DNA from 4 places in the Methylobacterium sp. 1A genome. Region 3 is predicted to be linked to each of the others. Evidence: predicted binding sites of a transcription regulator. Region 3 holds the regulator's gene; each other region holds the start of a gene.
What was found. The regulator PhoB, encoded in region 3, activates phosphate uptake and scavenging genes when phosphate is short. The targets are predictions, from matches to a motif close to TGTCATNNANCTGTCAT.
Positions count from the first base shown of each region.

Region 1: a site for PhoB is predicted at 2,400-2,416, ahead of phnC (phosphonate ABC transporter ATP-binding protein). Genes of this name have one in related genera too.
Region 2: a site for PhoB is predicted at 2,753-2,769, ahead of phnD (phosphate/phosphite/phosphonate ABC transporter substrate-binding protein). Genes of this name have one in related genera too.
Region 4: a site for PhoB is predicted at 2,891-2,907, ahead of ACX9MN_RS25440 (Orn/Lys/Arg family decarboxylase). Genes of this name have one in related genera too.

Region 1 is NZ_JBYQVE010000002.1:1,708,973-1,713,690, reverse strand. It holds gene phnE (phosphonate ABC transporter, permease protein PhnE) at 1-446, opposite strand, end outside; gene phnD (phosphonate ABC transporter substrate-binding protein) at 463-1,389, opposite strand; gene phnC (phosphonate ABC transporter ATP-binding protein) at 1,508-2,356, opposite strand; gene ACX9MN_RS28145 (LbetaH domain-containing protein) at 2,471-3,091, opposite strand; gene ACX9MN_RS28140 (DUF1045 domain-containing protein) at 3,084-3,770, opposite strand; gene ACX9MN_RS28135 (ceramide glucosyltransferase) at 3,795-4,718, opposite strand, start outside.
Region 2 is NZ_JBYQVE010000002.1:864,592-869,309, forward strand. It holds gene phnE (phosphonate ABC transporter, permease protein PhnE) at 1-789, opposite strand, end outside; gene phnC (phosphonate ABC transporter ATP-binding protein) at 786-1,580, opposite strand; gene phnD (phosphate/phosphite/phosphonate ABC transporter substrate-binding protein) at 1,616-2,638, opposite strand; gene ACX9MN_RS24380 (cytochrome P460 family protein) at 2,841-3,353, opposite strand; gene ACX9MN_RS24385 (alpha/beta fold hydrolase) at 3,419-4,468, opposite strand; gene ACX9MN_RS24390 (winged helix-turn-helix domain-containing protein) at 4,672-4,718, shown strand, end outside.
Region 3 is NZ_JBYQVE010000001.1:2,761,275-2,765,992, reverse strand. It holds gene ACX9MN_RS13495 (protein-disulfide reductase DsbD family protein) at 1-2,068, shown strand, start outside; gene phoB (phosphate regulon transcriptional regulator PhoB) at 2,183-2,878, opposite strand; gene phoU (phosphate signaling complex protein PhoU) at 3,001-3,720, opposite strand; gene pstB (phosphate ABC transporter ATP-binding protein PstB) at 3,830-4,645, opposite strand; gene pstA (phosphate ABC transporter permease PstA) at 4,668-4,718, opposite strand, start outside.
Region 4 is NZ_JBYQVE010000002.1:1,104,034-1,108,751, reverse strand. It holds gene ACX9MN_RS25445 (GNAT family N-acetyltransferase) at 1-497, opposite strand, end outside; gene ACX9MN_RS25440 (Orn/Lys/Arg family decarboxylase) at 497-2,842, opposite strand; gene ACX9MN_RS25435 (hydroxyacid dehydrogenase) at 3,141-4,121, opposite strand; gene ACX9MN_RS25430 (TonB-dependent receptor) at 4,701-4,718, shown strand, end outside.

The DNA.
Region 1 (4,718 bases), on a different contig from region 3:
ACCACCTCGGGGACGGTGCGGCACAGTTCCAGGAGGCGCTTGGCGCCGACGCGCAGCACGCGCGACCGCACGAGGTTGGCGGCGGCCACGAAGCTGAGGGCGAAGCCCGCCAGCCCCCCGAGCAGCGTCCCGAGATAGGCCATGAGCAGGGTCTCGCCCAGCAGGCCCAGCCATTTGGGCAGGCCCCAGTACCAGGCGCGGACGTCCTCCAGCGGGTGCTCGAGGCTGATCGGCGGCAGGATCTGCTGGATGTAGGCGGTGAACTTGCCGATGTTCTCGGCGAAGACCAGCGGCCGCACCTCGGCGATCAGGCCCGCGACCACGGCGAGCGCCGCCACCAGGGCGAAGCCCGCCAGCGTGCGGCGGCGGGCCTCGCCGGTCGCCGCCGCGTAGAGTCCGGAGAGGGCGGCTGCCCGCTCCGGCGACAGGGGTGTCAGACCGCGCAAGGCGGGCGGCTCCGGATCAGGACTTCCGGCGCTGCTCGTCGTTGAACCGCAGCATGTCGATGATCGGCTGGTAATCCTTGAGAGTCACCGGCGTGAGATCCTGGTCCTTGCCGTCGGAGAGCCGGTCGAACGCGGCCTTGTCGGCCTTCGGCAGGGCCACGAAGGCGTCGCGGATCTTGGCCTTCAGGTCGTCCGGCAGGCTCGCCAGCACGGCGAAGGGCCCCTCCGGCAGGAAGTCGGACTTGAACACGACCCGGAAGTCCGACTGCTGCATCGGCGTGCCGTCGGGCTTCTTGAGCATGCCCTTGGCGGCCATGCGGGTGACCATCGTGTCGGTCTCGGAGTTCCACAGGTTGGCGGCGGCGTCGGCCGTGCCCTGGGTGAGCGCCAGGACGGCGTTCTCGTGGCTGCCCGCGTAGAAGGTCTTGCCGAAGAACTTCTCGACGTCGTAGCCGGCCCGCTTCAGGAAGAAGCGCGGCGCCTGGTTACCGGAGGTGGAGTTCGGATCGACCAGCGCGAGGTTCTTGCCCTTGAGATCCTCGACGGTCTTGTAGGGGCTGGAGGCCAGCACGTAGACCACCGAATAGTAGCCCGAGGCGCCGGTCTCGTGCTTCTGGTTGACGATCGGCTCGATCTTGACGCCGGTCATCACGGCCCGCGCGAACGAGGCCGGCCCGTACCACGCGATCTGGATATTGCCGGCGCGCTGGCCCTCGATCACGGCGGCGTAGTCGCTCGCCACTCGCAGCTTGACCGGCACGCCGAGCGTCTTGGTCAGGTAGGCGGTGAGCGGCGCCCAGCGGTCGGCGGTGCCCGAGGCGTTCTCGGCCGGGATCACGCCCAGCGTCAGCTCCGGATACTGGGCCTTCCAGTCCTGGGCGGCGGCCGGCAGGCCGAGGAGGGCGAGGGCCGCGGCGGCGGCGAGGGTGCGTCGGGTGATCATCGGGTCGTCCTTCGTGGCGTCGGCGAGGTTCGGCCGGCCGGAGGCCGGTCGGGCGTTTTCAAGACGGTGCGCTCTGGCGGTGCGCTCTGGCGGTGTTCGTTGGGGCCCGGGGCCCGGATCAGGCGCCGAGGGCGGCCTCGCGGACCGGGCGGACCGATACGAGACCGGGCCGGCCCGGCATCGCGGCCCGCTGCTCCGCCTCGCGCTGCGCGGAACCGTCCAGCACCTCGCCGGCCTCCAGGCCGTAGAGCCGGCGCGCCACGTCCTCGGTGAGGTCGAAGGGGCCGCCCTCGAACACGACCCGCCCGGCCGCGAGGCCGACGAGGCGGTCGCAGTAGGCGCGGGCGAGGTCGAGGGAGTGCAGGTTGCACAGCACCGTGATGCCGTAGCGCCGGTTCACGTCGGCGAGCGCGTCCATCACGAGCCGCGTGTTGCGCGGGTCGAGCGAGGCGACCGGCTCGTCGGCGAGCAGGATCTCGGGTTCCTGCACGAGGGCGCGGGCGATGGCGACGCGCTGCTGCTGGCCGCCCGACAGGCCGTCGGCCCGCTGGCCGGCGAACTCGCCCATGTCGAAGCTCTCCAGGGCGGCGAGGGCCATGCCGCGGTCCTCGGCGGACCATTGCCGGAGCAGGGCGCGGTGGGTCGGCACGTGGCTGAGGCGCCCCATCAGCACGTTGGTCATGACGTCGAGCCGGCCGACGAGGTTGAATTGCTGGAAGATCATGGCGCAGCGGGTGCGCCACTCGCGCAGCGGGCGGCCGCGCAGGGTGGTGACCTCGCGGCCGTCGTGGAGGATGCGCCCCGAACTCGGATCCGCCAGCCGATTGATGAGGCGCAGCAGCGTGGACTTGCCGGCACCGGACCGGCCGATCACCCCGACGAAGCTGCCGGGCTCGATCCGGAGCGACACGCCGTCGACGGCGCGTCGGTCGCCGTACTGGCGCGTGAGATCCTCGATAACCAGCATGCCACCATCCGCCGGGGAACGGCCGCACGTAGACGCCGGTTTGACGACGATTGGATGACGTATTCGGAACGATTATATTTGCCGGCGCAGCATCTTGGCATTTCGATAGCCGACTTAATCTTCGTGGCGCTCCAGGAATGCTTCGATGGGCAGCCCGCGGAAATCCGGCAGCGCCCGGCGCAGGCGCTCGTGGTCCCAGTCCCACCACGCCAAGCGGGTCAGACGGTCCGCGACCACCTCGGGGAAGCGGCGCCGGACCGGCCGGGCGGGATTGCCGACGACGATCGTGTAGGGCTCGACGTCGCGGGTGACGATGGCGCCCGCCCCCACCACCGCGCCGGTGCCGATCGTGCGCCCGGGCAGGACGACCGCGCCGTGGCCGATCCAGACATCGTGGCCGATCGCCACCGGGCTCGCCCGGCGCCGGTCGAAGAAGGCGGGCTCGTCCGATTCCTCCGGCCAGTAGGCGCGCGCCCGGTAGGTGAAGTGCGCCTGCGACGCCCGCTCCATCGGGTGGTTGCCGGGATTGATCCGCACGCTGGCGGCGATCGAGCAGAACTTGCCGATCGCGGTGTAGATCACCTCGCCGTCCTCACCGATGTAGGAATAGTCGTCGAGGGTCGTCTCGGTGAGGTGGGTGCGGGCGCCGACCTCGGTGTAGCGGCCGAGGCGGCTGTCGACGACCCGGGCGCTCGGATCGAGCGCGGGTTCGAGGCCGAGGGGGCGGTCAACCACGGGCCTCTCCGAAGGGCAGGCGCGCCAGGAGCCGGAACGGCCCCGACCCGTCCTGGGTCAGGAGGCTGACGGCGTCGATCCGCAGGGGCTCCGGTCCCGCGGCGGCGTAGGCCTCGGACAGGCGCCGGTGCCAGAGGTCGCGCTCCGCCTCCGGCAGGGCGTCGGTCAGGGTCATGTGGAAGCGGAAGGCCTCGAACACGTAGGGGTAGCCCCAGCGGTCGAGGAGCGCGCGGCCGCGCGGGTCGAGGCGCTCCGGCCGGCGCTTGGCGCGCTCGGCCTCCGTGAGCGGTGCCCGGAACGGGTCGAGGGCGGCGACGCACTCGGCGGCGAGGAGCCCGAGTTCCGGCGGCGGGCCCTCCGGTACCAGGGCGAGGAACGGCCCGAGGGCGGCGACCCGGAGCGGCCCCACCGCCACCGGCGGGTGCGCGGCCGCGAGGGCGCGGGCGGCGGCCACGAGGTCGGCCTCCCCGGTGCCCGGGGCGAGGCGCAGCGGCGCCTTGAGGGTGGCGTGGAACCCGTAGACCCGCGCGCCCGCCGTGACCGCAGCGAGATCACCGAGCCCCTCCGGGTGCGGCACCGGCAGCCCGGTGACGTTGTCGGTGCCGAGGATCGCCCGGCCGAAGGCTTCGAGGCGCGAATCCGGGGCGGGCAGCCAGTAGAGGGCGTAGCGGCGCGACACGTAGGGTCTCCGATCGCCGGGCGGTCAGGCCGTCGGCGCGTAGGTGCGCGCGTCGGCGGCCCGCCGGGGGCGCACGTCCATGGCATTGCCCCGCCACACGATGGCGCTCCGCATCCAGGCGCCGACCCAGATCACCGGGATCAGGGCGTCGCGCGCCAGGAAGGCGGCCAGCGTGCGGGGCGAGCGGTGCCAGCCCGCGCGGGCCGCGAGCCGGTGCTCGGCGGCATAGCACAGGGCGGCGAGGCCGGCAGCGCCCGCGAGGCCCGCGAGGCTTCCGGCCCAGAGGGCGACGAGGAGCGCCGGCAGCAGGACGCCGCTGCCGATCTCGGGGGCGAAGAACAGCGGGAAGGTCACGCGGCGCAGGCGCGCCCAGCGCAGCTGCCGCGACCAGACCTCCCGGAAGCCGCGCGGGCCGAGCGGCTGCTCGAACGGGCTCGCCACGAGGTGGACCCGCTTGCCGGCGGCGCGCACGAGCTTGGTGGCGGCCGCGTCCTCGGCGATCTCGGCCGCGAGCGCCTGGAGGCCACCCTGCGCCTCCAGGAAGGGCTTGTGCCAGAGCATGCTCTTGCCCTGCGCGAAGCCCAGCCCGAAGGCCTCGGCGGCGTATTGCCAGCGCGCCTGCAGGGTGTTCAGGAAGGCGCACTCCACCTCCGCCATGAAGCTGCCCGGGCGGGCGCCGGCCGGGGTGGAGCAGACGAGGCCGGTATCGGCGCGCCACGCCGCCTGCAGCCGCTGGAGGTAGTCCGGCGGCATGGCGACGTTGGAATCGGCGAGCACCACCCAGTCGTGGGCGGCGGCGCGCCAGCCGCGCAGGCAGTTGTTGAGCTTCGGGTTGGCGCTGACGCGCTCGTCGCCGAGGATCAGGCGGGCGGGCACGTGCGGGTGGGCCTCGATCAGGCGCTCCACCATCGGGACGATCGGGTCGGCCGGGTCGGCCACGCAGAAGAT
Region 2 (4,718 bases), on a different contig from region 3:
CCAGCCGGAGACGATCTCGGCCACCATGATCAGGGCGACGATGACGATCAGGATCGCCAGCACCACGTCGAAGTCGAAGCGCTGATAGGCGGTGAACAGCGTCGCGCCGATGCCGCCGCCGCCGACGATGCCCACCATGGTCGAGTTCCGCAGGTTGGAATCGAGCTGGTAGGTGGCGAAGCCGATGAAGCGCGGCAGCACCTGCGGCTGCACGCCCATGATCAGGGTCGACAGGAAGCCGGCGCCGGTCGCCCGCACGGCCTCGACCTGCTTCAGGGAGATCTCCTCGATCGCCTCGGCGAACAGCTTGGCGATGAAGCCCACCGAGGCGACGATCAGCGCCATGACGCCGGCGAGCGCCCCGAAGCCGATCGCCTTCACGAACAGGATCGCCACGATGATCGGGTGGAACGACCGGCAGAGCGCGATCAGGATGCGGGTCGGCCACGTCACCCAGGGCGGCATCAGGTTGCGGGCCGCCAGGAAGCCGATCGGCAGGGCGACCGCGATGCCGACCACCGTGGCGATCACGGCGATCTGCAGGCTCTCGAGGATCCCCGACTGGATGAGCTCCCAGCGGGAGAAGTTCGGCGGGAACATCCGGGCCAGGAACTGCTGCCCGTGGGCGAGGCCGCCGGCGAAGCGCTCGGGCGAGAAGCCGAGCTGGGTCGCCGCGTAGACCGCGTAGACGGCAAGGAGCGCCCAGCCGGCGCGGGCGGTCCAGTTGGGCCGGAACGCGACGCGGTCGGGGGAGGCGTCGGGGGAGGCCGGGCGGGCGGGCGCGCTCATTCGAGCCAGTTCTCGCCGCCGTAGATGCCGCGCAGGTCGGCCTCGCTCAGCCGGTCCGGCGGCCCGTCATAGACCACGTGCCCGCCCGACATGCCGACGATCCGCGCGGCGAAGCGCTGGGCGAGCGCCACGTTGTGGATGTTGACCACCACCGGCACGCCGCGCTCGGCCGCGAGCCGGGACAGGATCTCCATGATCTCGACGGAGCTCTTCGGGTCGAGGGACGAGGTCGGCTCGTCGGCGAGCACGATCTCGGGCTCCTGCATGATCGCCCGGGCGATGCCGACGCGCTGGCGCTGCCCGCCCGACAGGGCGTCGGCCCGGCGGGTGGCGAAGCCCGACAGGCCGACCGCGTCGAGGAGGTCGAAGGCGCGGGCGATGTCCGCCTCGGGGAAGCGCCGCAGCCACGCGCGCCAGGCCGGCACGTAGCCGAGGCGGCCGCAGAGCAGGTTCTCCATCACCGAGAGGCGCTCGACCAGGTTGTACTCCTGGAACACCATCCCGATCCGGCGGCGCGCCCGGCGCAGGGCGGGGCCGGAGAGCCGGGCGAGGTCCTCGCCCCGGAACAGGATCTCCCCCGAGGTCGGCTGGACCAGCCGGTTGATGCAGCGGATCAGGGTGCTCTTGCCGGTACCGGACGGCCCGATGATCGCCGTGAGCCCAGTGCCCGGCACCACGAGGTCGATGCCCTTCAGGACCGGCTGGCCGGCCCGGTACGCTTTGGTCAGCCCGCGAATCACCAGCGCGCGCGGATCCTCCGCCCGGGGATCGCCCTCGGGTCCGGCCGCCACCGCGCGCGCCGCGCTCCCCGCCGTCACGGCCTGCGTCACGGCTTAGGGGCGCCCGCGGCCTTCTTGCGCGCTGCCTCGGCCTCGCGGGCGGCCTCGCGCTCGTAGGCGACCTTGTTGTACGGCGTGCCCGATTCCTCCGCGACCTTGCGGACGATCGCCCAGTCCTTGAGGTAGGTGATCGGCGCGAACCGGTCGTCGCCCTCGAAATCCTTCACCATGTCGGGCGGGAAGCGGAAGTCGTAGAAGCACTGCTTCAGCTTCTCGGCGAGTTCCGGCTTGAGATCGTGGGCGTAGGCGAAACCCGAGGTCGGGAACTTCTCGCTCGTGTAGATCACCCGGTAATCGTCGCCCTTGATCGTCCCGCGGGCGACCATCCGGTAGAACACGTCGGAGGCCACCGGGGCGGCGTCGTAGTCGCCGGTGCCGACGCCCAGCGCCGACTTGTCGTGGCCGCCCGAGTAGATGAGCTTGTAGTCCTCGCCGGGCTTCAGTCCCTGCTCGGGGAACAGCGCCTTGGGCGCGAGGTTGCCGGAATTCGACGACGGCGCCGTGTGGGCCACGCGCTTGCCCTTGAGGTCGGCCAGCGTCTTGTACGGGCTGCTCGCCTTCACCACGACGATCAGGTTGTAGCCCTCGGCGCCCTTCTCGGTGCCCTTGGCGGCGAACGGGATCGCGCCGGCCATGTTCACCGCGAAGCCGAGGGGCCCGGTCGAGAAGCCCGCCACCGTGAGCCGGCCGGAGCGCATCGCCTCGATCTCGGCGGAGTTCGACTGGACCGGGTAGTAGACGACGCGCTTGCCGGTGCACTGGCTCAGGTAGGTCGTGAACGGCTTGAACGAATTCTCGTAGACCGCGGGATCCTCCACCGGCGTGTAGGCGAAGACGATGACGCTCGGGTCGCGGGTCTTGGCCGGAACGTCGGCGACGAGGTCCTTGTTGGCGTCGCAGTAGGCGTCGTCGAGCTGGCCGCGGTTGGGGCACTCGTCGGCCCTCAAGGGCGACAGGAAACCGAAGCCGCAGAGCAGCGCCAGGGCTGCGCCGTATCGGGCGATCGTCACGCGCTATCCTCCCTGCGGGGCCGTGCCTCGGGCCGGCGCCGTCGTGTCCCGCCCGGTCCGGGCCGAGCTTGAGCCGGCAAAGGTGTAGGCGCCGGCTGACGGGAGACGCAAGGCGCGACAGCGAGAGGACGTTGAGGGAAGCCGCGCGCTGACAGGGGCGTCGTGGCGGCCGTCCGGGCGGCCGTCCGGGCGGCGGCCGGCCTCAGGGCGCGAGCCGCGTGAACACGTAGTCGTGGTCCCGGACATTCGCGCTGTGGCAGGCGAAGCAGGTCTCGTGCTGGGCCGCGTCCGCGGGCTTGCCGTCGACGAAGCGCCCGAACCCCCAGCCCCCCGTCGCCGCGTAGCGCCGCGAATCCTTCACCATGACCTGAACCGTCGTGGCGCCGCCGGGCACGAAGGCCGGGGCGAACTCCGCGGACGGCACCCGCGTCCAGGCGCGCTTCACCAGCACCGTCCCGTCCGGGAACGGCAGGGTGCCCGACCGGTAGGCGTCCAGCGCCCGCGCGTTGCCGACCACGGCGCGCAGCTCGTCGAGGGCCCCGGTCTCCTGCGCGACGCCGACGAGCTGCCAGTCGCGGTACCCGTCCGGGACGGTGACGCCGTAGATCGGCGAGGCCGCCGGGGCGGTCCCGGCATCCACGGCGCGCACCGCGGAGCCTCCCAAAATCAGGCCCGCAGCGAGCAGGGCCGGCAGCGCGACAGCCAGGAACCGCATGGCAACCTCCGTCATCGTCTCGGGATGATCGTGTGTCCGGGGATGATCCGGCCGCGCCGGCGCGGTCAGGCCGCGGCCGCGTCGATCACGGCCTGCGCGAAGGCGCGCGGGGCTTCCTGCGGGAGGTTGTGGCCGATCCCGCCGGTGATCAGCCGGTGCGCGTAGCGTCCGGTGAACTTGGCCGCGTAGCTGGCGGGATCCGGATGCGGGGCGCCGTTCGCGTCGCCCTCCAGGGTGATGGTCGGCACGCCGATCGTGGGCGCCTGCGCGAGGCGGCTCTCCAGCGCGTCGTACCGGCGCTCGCCCTCGGCGAGGCCCATCCGCCAGCGGTAATTGTGGATGACGATGCTGACGTGATCCGCGTTGTCGAGGGCCGGGGCGCTCCGCGCGAAGGTGGCGTCGTCGAAGCGCCAGCGCGGCGAGGCGGTCTGCCAGATCAGCTTGGCGAAGTCGGCGCGGTACGCCTCGTAGCCGGCCCGCCCCCGGCTGGTGGCGAAGTAGAACTGGTACCACCAGGACAGCTCGGCCCGCGGCGGCAGCGGCTTCTTGCCGGCCTCCTGGTTGCCGATCAGGTAGCCGCTGACCGCCACCAGCGCCCGGCACCGCTCCGGCCACAGCGCCGCGACGATGTCGGCCGTCCGCGCGCCCCAGTCGAAGCCGCCCAGGACGGCCTGGGGGATCTTCAGGGCGTCCATCAGGGCGATGACGTCCACCGCGAGTGCCGCCTGCTCGCCGTTCCGGACCGTGTCCGACGCCAGGAAACGGGTGGTGCCGTAGCCGCGCAGGTACGGCACGATCACCCGGTGCCCGGCCGCCGTGAGGATCGGAACGACCTCCGCGAAGGCGTGGATGTCGTAGGGCCAGCCGTGCAGCAGGATGACCGCCGGCCCGTCGGCGGGACCGGCATCGACGTAGCCGACGTCGAGCACGCCGGCCTCGACCTGCTTCAGGACGCCCGGCACGGCGCCGGGGACCGGGGCGCCGGGGGCCGAGCCGCCCTGCGCCCGCGCGGTCCGGCCGAGGCCGAGCTCGGCGAGGGCGGCGGTGGCTACCGCGCTCTTCAGGAGGCGGCGGCGGCTCCAGGCGGATGTGTCGGGATCGGTCTCGCGGGCCATGGACAGCTCCCTCGTCGGAAAGTCTTCGATGGAGCGAAATCTATCCCGATGCTCGACACCGCGCTTTGAGAGGACCTTGAGGACACCTTCAGAGGCCCATGATTTATGCCCGCCCGGGCCCGTGCTAGAGCGCCCTCCGCCGCGGAGACCGGTTCGGTGAGCAGGGCGCGGAACGAGGACATGGCCCCGCCCAGGAACGCCCCTTGATCTACCGGTTCGGATCCTTCACCCTCGATTCTGCCCGGCGCGA
Region 3 (4,718 bases):
CGTGCGCGCGAGCCTCGTGGCCGAGCCGGCCGCCGTTGCCGGCGCGCAGCTCTTCACGCTGGCGGTGCGGATGCAGGTCAAGCCCGGCTGGCACGTCTACTGGCGCAACCCGGGCGATTCCGGCCTGCCCCCGGAGGTGACCTGGACCCTGCCGGCCGGCTTCAACGCCGGCGCGATCCGGTGGCCGGCGCCGGAGCGCATCCCGATCGCGACCCTCATGAACTACGGCTACGAGGGCGAGGTCACGCTCCTCGTCCCGGTGACGCCGCCGCCGAGCCTCGACCCGGCCGACCCGGTGCGGATCCAGGCCAAGCTGACTTACCTCGTCTGCGAGACCGAGTGCGTGCCCGGCTCGGCCGATCTCGCCCTGACACTGTCGGTCGGCAAGGCCGAGCCGGACCCGGCCAACGCCGCGCTGTTCGCCCGCGCCCGCGCCGCGCTCCCCGTGCCGGCGCTCTGGCCCCTGAGCCTGTCGAGCCAGGGCGACACCCTGCGCCTCGATTTCGCCGCGGCCGGCCTCAAGCCCGAGGCGGTCCGGAACGCCGCGTACTTCCCCTACGCCGAGACCGCGATCGACAACGCCGCCGCGCAGGTGATGACCGTCGACGAGACCGGCCTGCACCTGACCCTCGCCCGGAGCAGCCCGACCGACCCGGTGCCTGCCGCGCTGCCCGGCGTCCTGACGGTCGAGGAGGTCGACGCCGCCGGGACCCGCCGGCTCGCCTTCGCGTACGGCGACGAGCCGGTCCTCCCGGCCGCCGCGGCGCCGGCCGCGACCGCGCCGCCCGCGACCGCGCCGGCCGCCGCCGACTTCGACGCGCTGACGCTGGCGACCGCCGCGGCCTTCGCCTTCCTCGGCGGCCTGATCCTCAATCTGATGCCCTGCGTCTTCCCGGTCCTGTCGATCAAGGTGCTCGGCCTCGTGCGGCACGCGGGCGAGGGGCCGGCCCGGCTGCGGCTCCACGGCCTCGCCTACACGGCCGGCGTCCTGGCGAGCTTCCTGGCGCTCGCCGCCGCGCTGATCGGCCTGAAGAGCGGCGGGGCCGCGATCGGCTGGGGGTTCCAGCTCCAGTCGCCCGCCATCGTGGCGGGGCTCGCCTACCTGCTGTTCGCGATGGGCCTGAGCCTCTCGGGCGCGGTCCATGTCGGCGGCCGGCTCGCCGGCCTCGGCGACGGCCTCACCCGGCGCGGCGGCCTGAGCGGCTCGTTCTTCACCGGCGTGCTCGCGACCCTGGTGGCGACGCCTTGCACGGCGCCGTTCATGGGCTCGGCGGTGGGCTTCGCGCTGACCCAGAGCGCCGGCGTGGCGCTCGCCGTCTTCGCGAGCCTCGGCCTCGGCCTCGCCCTGCCCTTCCTGCTCCTGACCCTCTGGCCGCCGGCCCTGCGGGCGCTGCCGCGGCCGGGCGCCTGGATGGAGACCCTCAAGCAGGTGCTGGCCTTCCCGGTCTACGCCACCGTGGCGTGGCTGATCTGGGTGCTGGCGCAGCAGGTCGACCCGCGCGGGCTGCTGGCGGCGCTGATCGGCCTCGTCCTCGTGGGCTTCGCCGCCTGGGCCTGGGAGCACGGCCGCGCCGCCCCGCCGCGGGCCGGCCGGGTCGCGCAGGCCGCCGCCGCGCTGGCGCTGATCGCCGTCGGGGCCCTCGCCGTCACCCTGCCCCGGGACCGCGCCGCGCCGGCCGCGCAGGCCGCCGCCGACGGGATCGAGCCGTTCACGCAGGCGCGCCTCGACGCCCTGGTCGACGCGCACCGCCCCGTCTTCGTGGACATGACCGCCGCGTGGTGCATCACCTGCGCGGTCAACGAGGCGACCTCGCTCAACACCAAGGCCGTGCGGGCCGCGATGGCCGAGCGCGGCGTGACCTACATGAAGGGCGACTGGACCAACCAGAACCCCGAGATCACCCGCCTCCTGGAGAAGCACGGGCGCAGCGGCGTCCCGCTCTACCTGCTCTATACCGGGACGGGAGAGTCCCAGGTGCTGCCGCAGATCCTCACCGAGGGGACGGTCCTGGCGGCGCTGGAGGCGGTGCCGGCCGCCTCGGGCCGGAGCGCGGCGCTGGCGCGCTGAGTCCCTGGAGGCCGGGACGCGCGAATCTTCGCGGGCCCGTCCCACCGTCTTCGCTCCGCTCGCGATGACGGCGCGCCGGAGCGAAGTCCTATCCGGACGGCCCGTGAGGCCGCCTCAGGCCTCCAGCGAGAAGGTCTCGTCGAAGGCGTAGCCCGAGCCCCGGACCGTGCGGATCGGGTCGGTCTGGCGCGGGCCGTTCAGCGCCTTGCGCAGCCGCCCGACATGGACGTCGACGGTGCGCTCGTCGATGTAGACGTCGTGGCCCCACACCCCGTCGAGGAGCTGCTCGCGGGAGAAGACCCGGCCCGGCGCCAGCATCAGGAATTCCAGGAGCCGGAACTCCGTGGGGCCCAGATGCAGCTCCTCGCCGCCGCGGCGGACGCGGTGGCCGGTGCGGTCGAGTTCCAGGTCGCCGGCCGCCAGCCGGTCCGAGACGTGGGCGGGCTTGGCCCGGCGCAGGAGCGCGCGGATCCGGGCCAGCAGCTCCGGGACCGAGAACGGCTTGACGATGTAGTCGTCGGCGCCCGTGCCGAGCCCGCGGACGCGGTCGCCCTCCTCGCCCCGGGCGGTGAGCATGATCACCGGCAGGCGCTCGGTCTCCCGGCGCGCCCGGATCCGGCGGCACAGCTCGATCCCCGAGAGGCCGGGCAGCATCCAGTCGAGCAGGACGAGGTCCGGGATCCGCTCCGCGAGGAGCAGCTCGGCGTCGTCGCCGCGCGCCGCCGAATCCACCAGGAAGCCCTCGGCCTCCAGGTTGTAGCGGAGCAGCGTGCTCAGGGCCTCCTCGTCCTCGACGATCAGGACTTGCATGCTCACGTTCGAAGACTCGTTCTGCGGGCGGTCCCCGGATGGTGCAGGAGGCGCCGCCCCGCCTCAACCCGCACGGAGAGTGACCCCGGCCGCGCCCACAGGAAGGCGCCGGGGTCGGCGCCTCACGGCGCCTGCACGCCGTCCACGGTCGCGTAGTTCGACGCGTCGTTCTTCGGCCGGTCACCCGCCAGCGTCTCGCCCGTGGCGAGGTAGTGGATCGTCTCGGCGATGTTGGTGGTGTGGTCGCCGATGCGCTCGACGTTCTTCGCGCAGAACAGGAGATGCGTGCAGAACGAGATGTTGCGCGGATCCTCCATCATGTAGGTCAGGAGCTCGCGGAACAGGGAATTGTACAGGGCGTCGATCTCGCCGTCGCGCTCCCAGACGTCGTGGGCCGCCTGGACGTCGCGGCTCCCGTAGGCGTCGAGCACGTCCTTCAGCTGACCCTCGGCGAGGTCGCTCATGTGGCGCACGCCGAGCACGATCTTCTGGGCCGGCGCCTGGTCGGAGATCGCCACCACGCGCTTGGCGACGTTCTTGGCGAGGTCGCCGATCCGCTCCAGATCGCCGGAGACGCGGATCGCCGAGATGGTCTCGCGCAGGTCGATGGCCAGGGGCTGGCGGCGGGCGATCAGCAGCACGGCGCGCTCCTCGATGTCCCGCTGCAGCGCGTCGAGCCGCTTGTCGGCGAGGATCACCGCCTGGGCGAGCGTGTCGTCCCGACGCACGAGGGCGTCGGTCGCCTCCGCGGTCATCTTCTCGGCGACGCCGCCCATCTCCGAGATCGAGCGACGCAGGTTCTCCAGGTCGGTGTCGTAGGAGGTGACGATATGGCCGGGCATGGCAGATCCTTCGATGGGGTCCCGGGGACGGCCCTCCGGGAGGCTTGCGGGACCCGCCGGGGCGCCGGAGACGCGAGCGGCGGTCCCGGGACCGGAGCGGCCCGGCAGACTAGCCGAAGCGGCCGGTGATGTAGTCCTGCGTGCGGCGTTCCGTCGGGTTCATGAACATCCGGTTGGTCGGACCGAACTCGACGAGCTGCCCCAGATACATGAAGGCGGTGAACTGCGAGATGCGCGCCGCCTGCTGCATGTTGTGGGTGACGATCACGATGGTGAACTCGTCGCGCAGCTGCTCGATCAGCTCCTCGATGCGGCCGGTCGAGATCGGGTCGAGGGCCGAGGTCGGCTCGTCGAACAGGATCACCTCCGGCTTCTGCGCCACCGTCCGGGCGATGCACAGGCGCTGCTGCTGGCCGCCCGACAGGCCGGTCCCGGGCTGCCGGAGCTTGTCCTTCACCTCGTCCCAGAGGGCGGCCTTGCGCAGGGATTCCTCGATCCGGCCGTCGAGCTCGGATTTCGGCAGCTTCTCGTAGAGGCGCAGGCCGAAGGCCACGTTGTCGTAGATCGACATCGGGAACGGCGTCGGCTTCTGAAACACCATGCCGATGCGCGAGCGCAGCTCGTTCAGGTCGACGGAGGGGCTGAGGATGTTCTCGCCGTCGAGCAGGATCTCGCCCTCCGCCCGCTGCTCCGGGTAGAGGCTGTAGATCCGGTTGAAGCAGCGCAGCAGGGTGGACTTGCCGCAGCCCGAGGGGCCGATCAGCGCCGTCACCTGCCGGTCGTGGAAGTTGAGGTTGACGTCCTTCAACCCGTGGAAGCTGCCGTAGTAGAAGTTCAGGTCCTTGACGGCGATCCGCACGGGGCCGCCCTCTTCGGCGCGGTTGCGGTTCAGCTCGACCGTCGGGATCGCGGAGGCGGCGTTCATCGTCGTGTCCTCGAAAGGGGGCTCAGCGCGAGGCCTGCGGCTTGATCACGAGGCGCGCGATGATCGACAGCGC
Region 4 (4,718 bases), on a different contig from region 3:
ACCGCTCGCAGGTAGCCGACCCGCTCGAACCCGCAGGCCTCGTGGAGCCGCAGGGAGGCCGCGTTCTCGGCGTCGATGTAGCCGATCATCTGGCGGTAGCCGCCCGCCGCGCAGGCCTCGATCAGGGCCGGCAGCAGCCGCCGGCCGATCCCCGCGTGCAGGTGGTCGGGATGCACGTAGATCGAGTGCTTGAGGGTGTAGCGGTAGGCCGGCCGCTTCCGGAACGGCACCGCGTAGGCGTAGCCCGCCACCGCGCCGTCCCGGTCGGCCACGAGGTGCGGCAGGCGCTTCTTGCGCATGGTCTTGCGCCGCCGCTTCAGGTCGTCGGGGAGCAGCCGGTCCTCCTCGGCGACGCTGACATCGGTCACGCCCTTGCCGATATGGTGCTCGTAGATCGCCACCATCGCCTCGACATCGGCGTCCGAGGAGGCGCGGATGACGATGTCGGGGCAGGACCGGGCCGGGAGCAGGCCGGGCGTCTCGGCCTCGATCTCCATCAGGCGCCCTCCCGCGCCACGTAGGTGTGGAAGCGGATCCGCCCGTCCGGGTCGACCTCGCGGTAGACGCCCTGGATCTCGGCCTCGAAGCCCGGGAACAGGTTGGCGGACGCCTCGAACATCTTGAAATAGTCGAGCATGGGCTTGGCTCGGTCGTCCAGGCGCTCGCCGGGCAGCACCGTGCCGATGCCCGGGGGATAGACCAGCATCAGCGTGGTGGCGATCCGCCCCTCGGCCTCGGCGATCGGCACGTAGTCGACCTTGTTGCGCGTCAGCAGCTGGGCGGCCCGCTTGGGCGGCATCACCATCTCGGGCAGGTGCTCGGGGGCGAACTGCCGCCGCTGCAGCGTCGAGGTGCCGGCCTCCCGGTGGAACGCGTGGAACTCGCCGCAGAGGTCGCGCAGGCGCACGCCCCGGTAGCGGTTCGGCCGGCGGTTGACGAATTCCGGCATGGCCTCCTCCAGCGGGACGTTGTCGTCGTGGAGCCGCTTGAAGGCGACGAGGCCCGAGATCAGCGTGCCGGCCTTGGAGGATTCCACCCCCGGGGTCAGCAGGAAGAGCAGCGAGTTCAGGTCGTTCTTCTCGGCGACGATCCGGTTCTCACGCAGGTACTGGGCCACGATCGGCGCCGGCACGCCGTGCTGGGCGTAGGCCCCCGTGTGCCGGTCGAAGCCGGGGGTCAGCACGGTGAGCTTGTTCGGGTCGGTGATGGCGTAGCCCGGCGCCACGTGGGTGAAGCCGTGCCAGCGCGCGCCCGGCTTCAGCTCCCAGTGGCGCGGCGTCGCGGCGAGCTCGTCGGTCGGCACGCTCTCCCACGGCACCTCGGCGCCGTCGGCGTTCACCGTCACGTCCGGCACGAACGGGTCGAAGAACCAGCGCCGCGCCGGGTCGCGCTCGTTCTCCTCGAACTCGCGCCGGATCGCCCGGACCTTCTTGCGCCACTCGATCCCGAGCCGGATCGTGTCGTCCCACAGGATCATCCCGGAGCGGCCCTTCATCATCTGGGCGCCGACGTCGAGGGAGGCGAAGAGCGGGTAGAAGGGCGAGGTCGAGGCGTGGACCAGGAAGCTCTCGTTGAGCCGCTTGTGCTCGACCCGCCGGGTCTGGCCGCGGATATGGCCGTCCCGGGTGTGGATCTGCGAGGCCTGGGAGAAGCTCGCGAGCTGCTTGTGGGTCGATTGCGTGGCGACGATGCCAGGCGAGGTCTCGTCGAGGCCGGTCAGCCCCATGGCGAAGCGGCGGGCGTAGAGCGGGTGGAACTTCATGAAGCCCGCCCAGGCCTCGTCGAACAGGATGTAGTCGCAGAGGTGGCCGATCTTCTCCAGGATCTCCTGGGCGTCGTAGATCGTGCCGTCGTAGGTGCACTGCTCGATCACCGCGACGCGGAACGGCCGCTCCCGGCGCCACGCCTCGGGATCGGTCACCAGCGGGTTCCGGCGGATCTTCTCCCGGATCCGGGTCTCGTCGAGGGCCTCATGATACATGGGGCCGATCAGGCCGTAGGCGTTCCGGTCCGTTTCCAGAAAGATCGGGATGCCGCCGCCCAGGAACAGGGCACCGTGATGCGCCGCCTTGTGGTTGTTGCGGTCGAACAGGACGAGGTCGTCCTCCGCGATCAGCGAGGACAGGACGATCTTGTTGGAGGCCGAGGTGCCGTTGAGGACGAAGTAGGTCTTCTCGGCCCCGAAGATCTTCGCGGCCTCCTTCTGGGCCTTCAGCGCCGGGCCCTCGTGGGTCAGCAGGTCGCCGAGGTCGAGGACCGAGTTGTCGAGATCGTCGCGGAAGATCGCTTCCCCCAGGTGCTCCACGAAGATCCGGCCGATCGGCGACCGGTTGTAGAAGATGCCGCCGTTGTGGCCCGGGCAAGTCCAGAGCTGGTTGCCCTTCTCGGCGTAGTCGACGAGCGCGCCGAAGAACGGCGTCTTGAGGGTCTGGGCGTATTGCGTGACCCGGCTGACGAGGCCGCGGGCGATGAATTCCGGCGTCTCCTCCGCCAGGAAGATGTAGCCGTCGATGAAATCGAGCAGTTCGACCGGGATGTCCTCCAGCCGCTTGCGGCGGACCATGATGACGATCGGCATCTCCAGGCCGCGCTTGCGCATCATGTCGATGAGGGCGGCGGCCTTGCCGTCGAGGCCGCGCTTGCCCCAATCGACCACGAGGCAGCCCACCGCGGCATCGGTCTGCACGGCGATGGCCGCGTCCTCGACCCGCCGGGCGCGCACCACCTCGAAGCCGCGCTGCTCCACGGCTGCCACGATCTGATTGACGCGCGCGCCTTCGAGATCGTCCGGATCGAAGGCGGGGGCGCACATCAGGACCGTGAAGCGACGGTGAAAGTCCATGGAGCCCTCTCTGGCCTCGGATGCAGCGCGTGGCTTTCCGGCCCGTCTGCGACGATTGCATGACACGGCGCGCGGCGGGCGGTCGCGGTCCGGACGAAACACCGTGAACCGGGCCGGCCACGACCGCCGCGCCGTCAGGATCGGCCGCGGGTCCCCTCTCCCGTGCGGGAGAGGGACAGGGTGAGGGGTGTGACCTCACCGGACGAGGCTCCCCCTCGAATCGCGTCGATCGGGTGCTTGATCCCGAAGCCTCTCGTCCCTCACCCCAACCCTCTCCCGCACGGGAGAGGGGAGACCATCACACCTCGCGCCGCCGCTCCCAGACGTCCGGGTTGACCAGCCCGCCCGGCCGCCGGCCGGCGAGGACGTCGACCACGCGGGTCGCGGCGGTCTCGGCGGTGCGGATCAGGGCCGCCCCGGTGGAGCCGCCGACATGGGGTGTCAGGATCGCCCGGGGCTGGCGGGCCAGCGGGTGGTCGACCGGCAGCGGCTCCTGGGCGAAGACGTCGAGCCCGGCGCCCGCGATCGTGCCCGCCTCCAGCGCCTCCACCAGGGCCGCCTCGTCGATCAGGCCGCCGCGGCTGGTGTTGATCAGGAAGGCCTCCCGCTTCATCCGGGCGAGCTGGTCCCGGCCGATCAGGCCGCGTGTGCCCGGGGTCAGCGGCACGTGCAGGGAGACGATGTCGGATTCCGCCAGGAGCGCGTCGACCGAGGCGGCCCGTAGGGCGCCGGCGTTGGCGAAGTCCGCGTCCGGGCGGCTCGGGCCGTAGGCCAGCACCCGCAGGCCCAGGGCGGCGCCGAGCCGGGCGGTCGCCTGCCCGATCGCCCCGAAGCCGACGAGGCCCAGCGTCAGGCCGGCGAGCTCGATCAGCCGGGCGGTGAACTTGAAGCTGTCGTCGCCGGCCCGGACCGAGCGGTCGGCCTCCGGCAGGGCCTTGGCCAGGGCGAAGATCAGCGCCAGCGTCTGCTCGGCCACCGAGACGGCGTTGGCGCCGGGCGTGTTCACCACCACGATCCCGGCCCCGGTCGCCTCGGCCGTGGCGACGTGGTCGGTGCCGGTGCCGTGCACCCCGATCACCCGCAGGGCCGGCGCCGCCGCGATGGCGCGGGCCGGGAAGCCGGTGTTGCGGGTGATGACGGCGACGCAGTCGGCGACCTCGCGCGCCAGCGTCTCGGGATCGGTCCCGCTCGCCGGGCGCGGCTCCAGGCCGGCCGCGCGCAACCGGTCGAGGCCCGCCGCGTGGATCGGCTGGACGATGAGGCACGGACCGGTGATCACGGGAGAAGACCTCTGCACAAGAGGAGGGGTGACAGGCACGTTTCGCGCCGGGCCCGTCTAGGCGGGGTGGGCAACCCTGGCAACCGGGCGCCCCGATCGCGGCGCCGCGGCCGCCGGTCGGCGCTCCCGCGGGCCCGTCGGGATCCGGTGGTCGCGCGGTCGAACGCCCCGGCGGCCCGACCGGCCGCGCACGATCCACGGGAAATCGCGGCCGGGTCCGGCCTCGGCGGCCTCGTCCGGACCGATGATCCCGGCCGTGCGCCTCGGCCGAGCTGCGGCCCGGCCCTCCGTGAAATCGCCGCCCCGATCGCGCGAAGATGGTCGCGTCATTGATAAACACGACGTCCTGAAATACATCTATGTATATACGACAATAATTATCGACAATGTTCGATCAGCGATGCGATCGCACTGTAGAGTTGTAATTACTCCAAATGTATTTTTGACACATGTAGAGATATTTGCTGCCTTGCTCCGTGATTCGGAGCCATCGTCACGACAATGCAGTCCCACGACTTTTCAGTACATGTTTCCGCGCGGAACCGGCGCCGGCGGCGCGCGGCCCGGCCGGTTCTCCCGATGGCCGTCCTGCTGGGC